Regions from separate parts of the Stenotrophomonas riyadhensis genome, predicted to be linked through region 1. Evidence: predicted binding sites of a transcription regulator. Region 1 holds the regulator's gene; each other region holds the start of a gene.
The links. Region 1 encodes FliA, which starts transcription of late flagellar genes. Its sites were predicted from a motif close to TAAAGTTTNNCNNNCNNNGGCCGATAA; they were not measured.
Positions count from the first base shown of each region.

Region 2: the regulator FliA is predicted to act here: its motif matches at 1,922-1,948, upstream of SriyCCGPB3_RS06175 (GGDEF domain-containing protein).
Region 3: the regulator FliA is predicted to act here: its motif matches at 1,498-1,524, upstream of SriyCCGPB3_RS19240 (methyl-accepting chemotaxis protein).

Region 1 covers NZ_CP155568.1:2,154,169-2,157,437, reverse strand. Annotated here, with positions in the region: gene flhF (flagellar biosynthesis protein FlhF) at 1-328, shown strand, start outside; gene SriyCCGPB3_RS10150 (MinD/ParA family ATP-binding protein) at 315-1,202, shown strand; gene SriyCCGPB3_RS10145 (RNA polymerase sigma factor FliA) at 1,199-1,942, shown strand; gene cheY (chemotaxis response regulator CheY) at 2,000-2,392, shown strand; gene SriyCCGPB3_RS10135 (protein phosphatase CheZ) at 2,392-2,997, shown strand; gene SriyCCGPB3_RS10130 (chemotaxis protein CheA) at 3,000-3,269, shown strand, end outside.
Region 2 covers NZ_CP155568.1:1,314,074-1,317,342, reverse strand. Annotated here, with positions in the region: gene SriyCCGPB3_RS06180 (TonB-dependent siderophore receptor) at 1-1,691, opposite strand, end outside; gene SriyCCGPB3_RS06175 (GGDEF domain-containing protein) at 1,981-3,269, shown strand, end outside.
Region 3 covers NZ_CP155568.1:4,173,864-4,177,132, forward strand. Annotated here, with positions in the region: gene SriyCCGPB3_RS19240 (methyl-accepting chemotaxis protein) at 1-1,469, opposite strand, end outside; gene SriyCCGPB3_RS19245 (arylamine N-acetyltransferase family protein) at 1,674-2,513, shown strand; gene SriyCCGPB3_RS19250 (VOC family protein) at 2,579-2,950, opposite strand; gene SriyCCGPB3_RS19255 (response regulator transcription factor) at 2,973-3,269, opposite strand, start outside.

The DNA of each region.
Region 1 (3,269 bases):
GTGGCTGCGCGCCGCGCGCCAGGTCCGCACCCTGCTGGTACTGCCGGCCAACACCAGCTTCGGCGACATGGACGAGGTGGTCCGCCGCTTCGGCGCCGCCAACCTGCAGGGCCTGGTGCTGAGCAAGCTGGACGAGACCGGCCGCTTCGGCAACGCCCTGTCGGTGGCCGTGGACCATGCCCTGCCGATCACCTGGGTGACCGATGGCCAGGACGTCCCGGAGGACCTGCACCGGGCCAGTGCAGCCAATCTTGTACTTCGCCTTGAAGATTTGCGCCGAGCGGCCGATATGCCCTGCAACCCGGAGTTGAACCATGCCGTCGCGTGAGTACGCCAAGCTGACCAAGACCTTCCCGCTGTCGGCCACCCGCAGCGAGCCGCTCGGCCCTGTGCGCACCATCGCCGTGACCGGCGGCAAGGGCGGCGTGGGCAAGACCAACGTCTCGGCCAACCTGGCCGTGGCGTTGGCCGGCATGGGCAAGCGCACGCTGCTGCTGGACGCCGACCTCGGCCTGGCCAACATCGACGTGATCCTGGGGCTGAACCCCACCTTTACGTTGGCCGACCTGGTCGCCGGCCGCTGCTCGCTGGAAGACGTCATCGTCGAAGGCCCGAACGGCGTGTTGGTGGTCCCGGCCGCGTCCGGCCGCCGCCACATGGCCGAGCTCGCCCCGGCCGAGCACGTTGGCCTGGTCAACGTGTTCTCCGAGCTGGAGCGCGAACTGGACATCATGGTGGTGGACACCGCCGCCGGCATCACCGACGGCGTACTGACCTTCTGCCAGGCCGCGCAGGACACCGTGGTGGTGGTCTGTGACGAGCCGGCCTCGATCACCGACGCGTATGCGCTGATCAAGGTGTTGTCGCGCGAGCGCGGCGTGGACCGTATCCAGGTGGTGGCCAACATGGTGCGCGACCCGAACGAGGGCCGCGTGCTGTACGAGAAGCTGACCCGTGTCTGCGAGAAGTTCCTCGCCGATGTGTCGCTGAACTACCTGGGCTGTGTGCCGCAGGATGACTGGCTGCGCCTGTCGGTGCAGCGCCAGCAGCCGGTGGTGAAGGCCTATCCGTCCAGCCCCGCCGCGCTTGCGATCACCGAGATCGCGCGCCGCACCGCACGCTGGCAGGCGCCGACCGAACCGCGTGGCGGCGTTGAATTCTTCCTCGAACGCATCCTCAAGCAGCGCGGGGTGGCGGCATGAAAGGCGCAGCCCAATACAGGGAAGTGCAGCGCTCGGCAGCCAACGAGGTCATCGCCCTGCACTCGGACCTGGTGCGGCGCATCGCCCACCACCTCGCCGCACGCCTGCCTGCCAGCGTCGAAGTCGACGATCTGATCCAGGCCGGCATGATGGGGCTGATCGAGGCCTCGCGCAGCTATGACGCCGACCAGGGTGCTTCGTTCGAGACCTACGCCTCGATCCGCATCCGCGGTTCGATGATCGATGAGATCCGCCGTGGTGACTGGGTGCCGCGTTCCGTGCACCGCCGTGCTCGTGATGCCGCCGCCACAATCCGCCGCCTGGAACAGAGCAGTGGCCGCGCCGCCAGCGCCACCGAAGTGGCCGCTGCGATGGAGATGCCGCTGCCCGAATACCTGCGACTGATGGAAGACGCTGCGCGCGGCCAGGTGCTGAGCCTGGAATCGCGCATCGAGGACCAGGGCGAGCTGGACACCGTCGCCCAGGGCGGACCGACCCCGCAGCAGGTGCTGGAGCGGGGCGAATTCGGTCGCGAACTGGGCAAGGCCATTGGCCACCTGCCCGAGCGCGAAAAGCTGGTGCTTTCGCTCTACTACGAGCAGGAACTGAACCTGAAGGAGATCGGCGCGGTGCTCGGCGTGAGCGAGTCGCGGGTCTGCCAGATCCACGGCCAGGCCGTGCTGCGCCTGCGTGGTCGACTGAAGATTTTCGAGGCGGCAGACGCCGGCCTGGAAGAATGAACATGCCCGAGGTGGCTGCCCCCGGCCACCCGGAATGAACAACAAAGGAATTCTGCTTTGAACAAGAACATGCGCATCCTGATCGTCGACGACTTCTCGACCATGCGTCGAATCGTCAAGAACCTGCTGGGCGATCTGGGCTTCACCAATACCGCCGAAGCCGAGGACGGGCATGCTGCGCTGTCGCTGCTGCAGAGCCAGCCGTTCGATTTCGTGGTCACCGACTGGAACATGCCGGTGATGACCGGCATCGAGCTGCTCAAGGCGATCCGCGCCGATGCCAAGCTGAAGACCCTGCCAGTGCTGATGGTCACCGCGGAAGCCAAGCGCGAGCAGATCATCGAAGCCGCCCAGAGCGGTGTGAACGGCTACATCATCAAGCCGTTCACTGCACAGACGCTGGAAGAGAAGCTCGGCAAGATCTTCGAACGCCTGGCGGCCAGCGCCTGATGGATACCACGGTCGACAAGAACGCCCTCGCCCTGCGCCTGCAGGAAGCCCTGGACGCGCTGGAGTCCGGTGATGAGGCCGCCTGGCGGCAGCGCATCGACGGACTGGTCGCGCTGCGCACGCAGCCGATGATGAGCGGCCTTTCGCGGCTGGCCCGCGAACTGGGACAGGCGCTGGGTGAACTGCCGACCGTACCCAGCGAAGCCGGCGAACTGGACGATGCCTGCGCGCGCCTGGACCACGTGGTGGCGATGACCGAACAGGCCACGCACCGCACCCTGGACCTGGCCGAAGAATGCCGCAGCCTGACCGAACAGCTGCGCGCCGAAGGCCTGCAGCCGGGCCAGGACGCGCAGCTCGATCGCATCCGCCACAACCTCACCGAGATCGCCCTGACCCAGAGCTACCAGGACCTGACCGGCCAGATCATCCGCCGCGTGGTCGGCATCGTCCGCCGCGTGCATGAAGGTTTCGGCGCGCTCGGCCTGCCGCCGGAACAGCATCGCACCGACCCGGAACTGGCCGGGCCGGCACTGAAGGGACTGGACCGCCACGCGGTCTCGCAGAACGACGCCGACGACCTGTTGTCGGATCTGGGGCTGTAAGCATGAGCGCGGTATCCGACGACATCACTGCCGATTTCATCATCGAGGCGCAGGAGATCCTGGATCGCCTCGGCGAACAGCTGGTGTCGCTGGAGCAGGCACCGCAGGACAGCGATCAGCTCAACGCGGTGTTCCGCGGCTACCACACGCTCAAGGGCGGTGCTGGCTTCCTCGGCGTCACTGCCATGGTCGAGCTGTGCCACGCCGCTGAAGAAGCGCTGGGCGCCGCGCGTGCCGGCCAGGCCGTGCTGCAGGCCCACCACTTCGATGCC
Region 2 (3,269 bases), 840 kb from region 1:
GCCTGGATCTTGTCCTTGTAGTCGTTGTGGAAGTAGGTCAACGACGCTTGCCAGCCGCTCTGCGGTGCCCACTCGATACCCAGTTCCTTGTTCAGGCTGGTTTCCGCCTTCAGGTCCGAGTTGCCGCGCATGTAGCAGCCGGCGCCCAGGCTCGGCAGTGCATTCGGGCAACCATTGCCCCGGGTGTAGTACAGGTAGTCCGGATTCGACTGGTACAGGTTCGGCGCCTTGAATGCACGGGCGATACCGCCCTTCACCACCCAGTCGCTGTTGATGCGGAACTGCGCGTTGAGGCTGGGGCTGGTGTTGTTGCCGAACTGGCTGTGGTGGTCGAAGCGCAGGCCCGGGGTGACGATCCAGCGCTCGCCCAGGTAGATGTTGTCTTCCACGAACACGGCGGTGGTCTGCGCGTCGGACTTGCCGCGTGCGCGATCGGCCGACAGCCCCGGGATGCCGCCGCCGCTGCTGCTGGACTGGCTCATCGAGTACGGGTCGGTCAGGCGGCTGTCCAGGTATTCAAAGCCCAGCGTCCAGATGTTCTCGGCACCACCCAGCGTGGTCGGGAAACTGACTTCGCCGTCCAGCTGGTAGTTGCGCAGGCGCGAGGTCGACCAGTCGGTGCCGTTGAAGCTGCCCTCCGGGCCACCGGCCAGGCCTTCGTTGATGCGTGAGTTGTTCACCGCCTCCACTGCAGCCGTTACCCGCGAGGTCACGTCGCCCCAGCGGCCACGATGGGTGATCGCGCCGGTGTTGCGGTACATGCGGTTGGTCTCCGCCTTGTCGTCGGCCAGGGCGGCCAGATCGATCCCGGTCGACGTGCCGGTGGTGCTGACCGCGCGGTCGCCGGCGTAGATGTTGCCCTGGCGGCTGGTGCCGGCTTCGAATTCGACCACCTGATCGGCTGTCACGTCCCAGCGCAGCAGCGCGTTGACATCGCGGTTCTTGACGCCCTCACGACCGGCCGGCGGCACCGCGTTGGGAGTGGTAGCGTACTGGCGGTTGAGCTCCAGCGAGTCCGCGTCGGTCTTGTTGAGATTGCCGTACAGGCGGAACGACAACGTGTCGGTCATCGGACCGCTCAGCTGCAGGCCAACGCGCTCGCTGCCGCCTTCGGCGCTGTGCTCGGGCACCAGGCCATACAGGTCGACCGCGCCGGTCAGGTCGCCGGTCGGGCGCTTGGTGATGATGTTGACCACGCCACCGGAAGCACCCGAGCCATAACGTGCCGCTGCAGGGCCACGCAGCACTTCGATGCGCTCGATCATTTCCGCCGGCACCCAGTTGGTATCGCCGCGGGTATTGCGCTCACCGCTGCGGCCCATGCGCACGGCATCACGCGCACCGATGCGCTTGCCGTCGACCAGGATCAGGGTGTTTTCCGGGCCCATGCCACGCAGATCGATCTGGCGGTTGTTGCCGTACTGGCCCGAGGCACTGTTGCCGGTCAGGTTGACGCCGGGCATGGTCCGCAGCAGCTCGGCGATGTCGTTGGCCGGCGGGCGCCTGGCGATGTCCTCTGCGGTGATGGTCGAGGTACCCAGGGCCTGGCGCGCGATCTGCGAGGCGGTGACGTGCACCGTGTCGATATCGGTGGCGTCGGTTTCGGCGTGGGCGGTCAGAGCGCTGCCGGCCAGCAGGGCGGCAACGGCAAGCGCCAGCGGGCGCGGCGAAAGGACAACGGCAGGGGACATGATCAGGACCTTCTGGCAGGGCTACGGGGCCTCTGGCAAAGGGCTTGAGGCAACGACGAGGGGGAGGCGGAGCAGTCCTGCAGCAGGCACCTGCAGCCCGTTCCGTGCGCGCATTCTCCCATCAATGCGATTGATTCTCAAATGCGTTCACTCATTGCCGCAGCGGCGCCGATGTGGTTTGCGCACCGTGCAACCCTGCACCGCGCGTAAACTGGCCGGCTAACCCGCCATCAACCGTATGCCGCCGCGGCCGATACCCGTGGTTTGCCGTACGCAGTCAGAGATCGACGTGGAACCACCCCAATTGGACGATGCCAGCCAGCCGCTGGCCGAGGCCTGGCAGCAGTGTCTGCTGCAGGCCGGCCCTGCCGCCACCGCGCTGCTGCGCGCCGCTGCCATCGATGCCCCGCCCGCGCTGGCCCAGCGCTTCTATGAAGTGCTGCTGCAGGATGGGCGGGCACGCCGCTTCCTGTCCCACGAGCAGGTCAAGCTGCGCCTGCAACCGGCCATGCAACGCTGGCTGGTGCAACTGTTGACCACCGATGCCGCCGGTATCGTCACCACCGTCGCCTCACAGCGGGTGATCGGCGATGTCCACGCCCGGGTCGGCATTCCTGTCGACCTGGTCACCCGTGGCGCACGCGTGCTCAAGCACGAACTGTTCGTGCGCCTGCGCGACGATGCGCCGGACAGCGACACCGCATTCGCCGCCATCGACTGCCTCAGCGCGATCATGGACATCGCCATGGAAGGCATGACCCTGGCCTACACCCATGCGCGCGAACGCTCGACCCGAGCCGATGCGGCCTACCGCCTGTTCTCGCTGGTGCAGAACGTCAGCACCGAACGCGAGCGCCAGCGCGCATTGCTGCTGGACTGGGAAAACGCCCTGCTCTACGCGTTGGCCGGCCATGTGCAGGGCAGTGACAGCGCCAGCCTCGCCACCTCGGAATTCGGCCTGTGGTTCACCCACAAGGGCATCCCCAGCTTCGGCGAAAGCAGCGAGACCCAACAGGTCGGCCAGCTGATGGCGCGCATCGATGGCAACCTGCAGCGCGCAGACAGCGATGCTGCACAGCGCCTGGCGGTGTTGCCCGCCATCCGTGACGACCTGGCTGCCATCCGGACCCTGATGACCCTGCTGTTCGAACGCATCGGCGAACTCGACGCCGGCAGCGATGCCTTGACCAACCTGCTCAACCGCCGATTCCTGCCAACAGTGCTGCGTCGCGAGATCGAGCTGGCCACGCGCAACCAGACGCCCTTTTCGCTGCTGCTGCTCGACCTGGATCATTTCAAGGCGATCAACGATGGCCATGGCCACGATGCCGGCGACCGCGCGTTGCAGCACGTCGCCGGCCTGCTCGGCCAGCTCACGCGCGGCAGCGACTACCTGTTCCGCTATGGCGGCGAAGAGTTCGTGGTGGTGCTGGTCGCCGCCAGCGAATCGCAGGCACAGGTCATCGCCGAAAGCCTGCGCAGGCAGATCGCGCAGTCGCCGGTGGCACTGGCCAACGGCCAGGTGCTGGCACTGACCGCCAGCATCGGCGTGGCCGGCCACGATGGCCATCCGGACTA
Region 3 (3,269 bases), 2.0 Mb from region 1:
TCCAGCGCACGGCTGCGCCACTCCACCGCCACGCCGAGGAAATGCCCCTCGTCGACAATGGGATTGGCAACCAGCTGATAGCGCACACCGGAATGGCCGATCTCGCGTTCTTCGCGTTGTCGCACGCCAGCCAGGCTGGCCAGCGCCGGATGCAGGCCTACTGCATCGCTGCCCACCAGCTCATCGCCCTGGCGTTCCAGCTGCAGCAGCAGCGCCGGGTTGGCATAGGCCACCTGGCCTTCGGCATCGACCACCATCAGCCCGGTCTGCGCACTGTCCAGCGCCTGGCGCACGCGGGTGTTGCCGCGCGCCACAGCACGTTCGGTCTCGATGCGCGCGCGCAGGCGCTGCTGCATGTCGACCAGGCGCTGGGCAAGCTGACCGATCTCATCGTTGGCGTTGTACACACGCAACGTCGTGTCCAAGCGGTCGTCGGCGATATCGCTGGCGAAGCGCAGGGTGTCCTGGATCGGCTGGCGCACCGCGCGCAGCACCAGCACCAGGCTGGTGATCAGCACGCCAGCGACCAGCAGCAGGGTCAGTACGAACAGCACGCTCATGGTGCGTGCGCCGGCCTGCTGGCGCGCCTGCGCCCTGGCCAGCGCCGCCACCTGGGCCTGCTGGAAGGCGGCCAGCGCCGGTGCCACGCCGGCAGCGGTATCCAGCAGCGACTGCGCCTCCACATCCAGGCCGACGCGGGCCGCGGTGTAACCCAGCAGGGCAACCTGGTAGCCCTCCATTCCGCTGCGCAGGGCATCCTGCACGTCGGTGGACAGGCCCGCCAGCGCGAGATCGAACGGCAGCTTCTCCTCGCTGGCGCGGTCGGCATGGACGGAGTCACCATCCAGCAGCAGCAACGCCTCCTGGCGGCGCATCTTCTGCAGGGACAGCGCCAGCGCGGGCCGCTGCTGCGCATCCACCTGCGCCTGCAGCGTGTCTGCAGCCTGTTGCAGTTGCGCAGCGAGGCCGGCCTCACCGCGGCCCATCTCGTCGACCCGTTCGAACAGGGCCGCCACGCCCTGCGAGAAGGCGTCGGCGGCTTCGGTCAGCGCCTGCAGCGCCTTGCGCCGGCCGGCATCCATCGGCATCGCGCGCAGCGCCTGCAGGTCGGCCTGCAGCGCCTTCTGCATGGCCAGCAGCTGGCTGCGGTCAGCATCATCGAAACTGCGTGCATACTGGGTCTGCAGGCGACGCGCTTCCGCCACGCGGGTGGCCAGGCTGGCGGCCAGGTCACTACCGCGCTGGTAGCTGGCCTGGGTGCGTGCGGCCTGCGCACTGCCATGTCCAGTCCAGGCGTGGACGGCGGCGATCGCCACCAGCCCCAGGCCACAGACCCACAGGGTCGCCTTGAGCTTGTTGGCTACGCTGAGCCGGTGTGGTTGCAGCCACAGCAGCAGGCCGGGGGACACCGAACGCAACGTGGCAAGACGCGTGCGCAGGGACCGGAGGTGGGGAACAACGGCCGACATGACAGACTCCAGGCGGAAGGACGCACCTGTATCGGCTGGATATGGAGCAACTTTAGGGGTTTTTTTGGTTCAGTCGCACCGACTGCTGGCGGACGCCGCCTTTGTACCCGGCACACGCGACGGGGCGATGACACCAGCACGGTGCTTGACCTCAACCCCGGTTGGGGGAGCACAGTGGACCTCCCTTCCCCGCCCGGTGCCCCCATGACGACGCTCGATGTTCCCCGCTACCTGCAGCGCCTGCAGCTGGATGCGCCGCCGCCGCTGACGCTGGCCGGCCTGACCCTGCTGCAGCAGCGCCACAACGCGCTGCTGCCGTTCGAGACCCTCAGCTGCCTGCTGCGCGATGCGGTACCGATCGACCTGGACAGCGTGCAGCGCAAGCTGCTTGACGACCGCCGTGGCGGTTACTGCTTCGAGCTCAACGGCGGCCTGCTGGCGCTGCTGCAGGCGCTGGGCTTCGATGCGCAACCGTTGAGCGCGCGCGTGCTGCTGGCCGCCCAGGACGGCCAGCTGACGGCGCGTACCCACCTGCTGCTGCGCGTGCACGTGGACGGTGATGACTGGCTGGTGGACGCCGGTTTCGGCAGCCTGACCCCGACCGTACCGCTGCGCCTGCATGACCCGCAGCCGCAGGCCACGCCGCACGAACGCTACCTGTTGCAGCGGTTGGAAGACGGTGGTGATTTCGTGCTGTCGGCCGAATCCAGCGAGGGCTGGCGGGCGATGTACCGCTTCGATCTGCAGGCGCCGGCGCCGATCGACAACGTGGTGGGCAACTGGTACGTGTGCACCCATCCCGACTCCAGTTTCCCCGGCCAGCTGCGCGCATCGCTGACCGGCCCGGACTGGCGCCGCACCATCGGCAGCGGCAACTACACCGAGTATCGCCTCGGGCAGGCGCCGGACAAGCGCCCGCTGCATGACGTCGGAGACGTGCGCGACGTGCTGGAGCAGCGCTTCGGCATCCAGCTTCCGGACGACCCGCGGCTGGATCCCGCGATCAACGACTGGCTGCAGCGCTCACGCGCCGCGACGGTGTAGAGCCGAGCCGATGCTCGGCTGAGCGTTGGCAGCTGGGTCAACAGCAGCCGAGCATCGGCTCGGCTCTACAGAACCGCGCGCGCCTGCAATGCAATCCGGTTGCCTTCGCTGTCGCGGATCTCGGCCACGCGCCAGTCGCCGGCATCGGCCGGGCCGAAGCGCAGCTCGGCCCCGGCCTGCAGCGCACGCTCGAGGCTGGCATCCAGGTCATCGACACCGATATAGATGCGCGTGCCCTGCTCGGAGGGCAGATAGTCCGCGCCGTGCACCAGAGCAATGCTGGCACCGGCGGCCTCATCGGAAAACGGTAGATAGGCCATCCGGCAGTCGTGCAGCACGATGGGTTCGTCCACCGCAACCTGCAGCCATCGCTGGTAGAACGTGATGGCCCGGTCCAGGTCACTGGCCGGGATTTCCACATGCAGGATCGGGTTCACTGACATTCCTTGCCACGTCCACTCAGATGATGCGCAGGGTAATCGCCTTCAGCACTGCACGGGTGCGATCGCGGGTGCCCAGCTTGTCGAGTATGGCGGACACGTAGTTCTTCACCGTGCCCTCGGCCAGGAACAGGCTGCGCGCGATCTCCTTGTTGCTGTAGCCCCCGGCCAGCAGGCGCAGGATTGCCACTTCACGTTCGCCGAAGGTATCGGTGGGCGGCGCTTCATCGTGGAAGCGGTAACGCGCGCGCACCGGATCGGTACTGACCGGCAGCAGCAGGGTCTCGCCAGCGGCAACGCGTTCGATGGCCTCGCG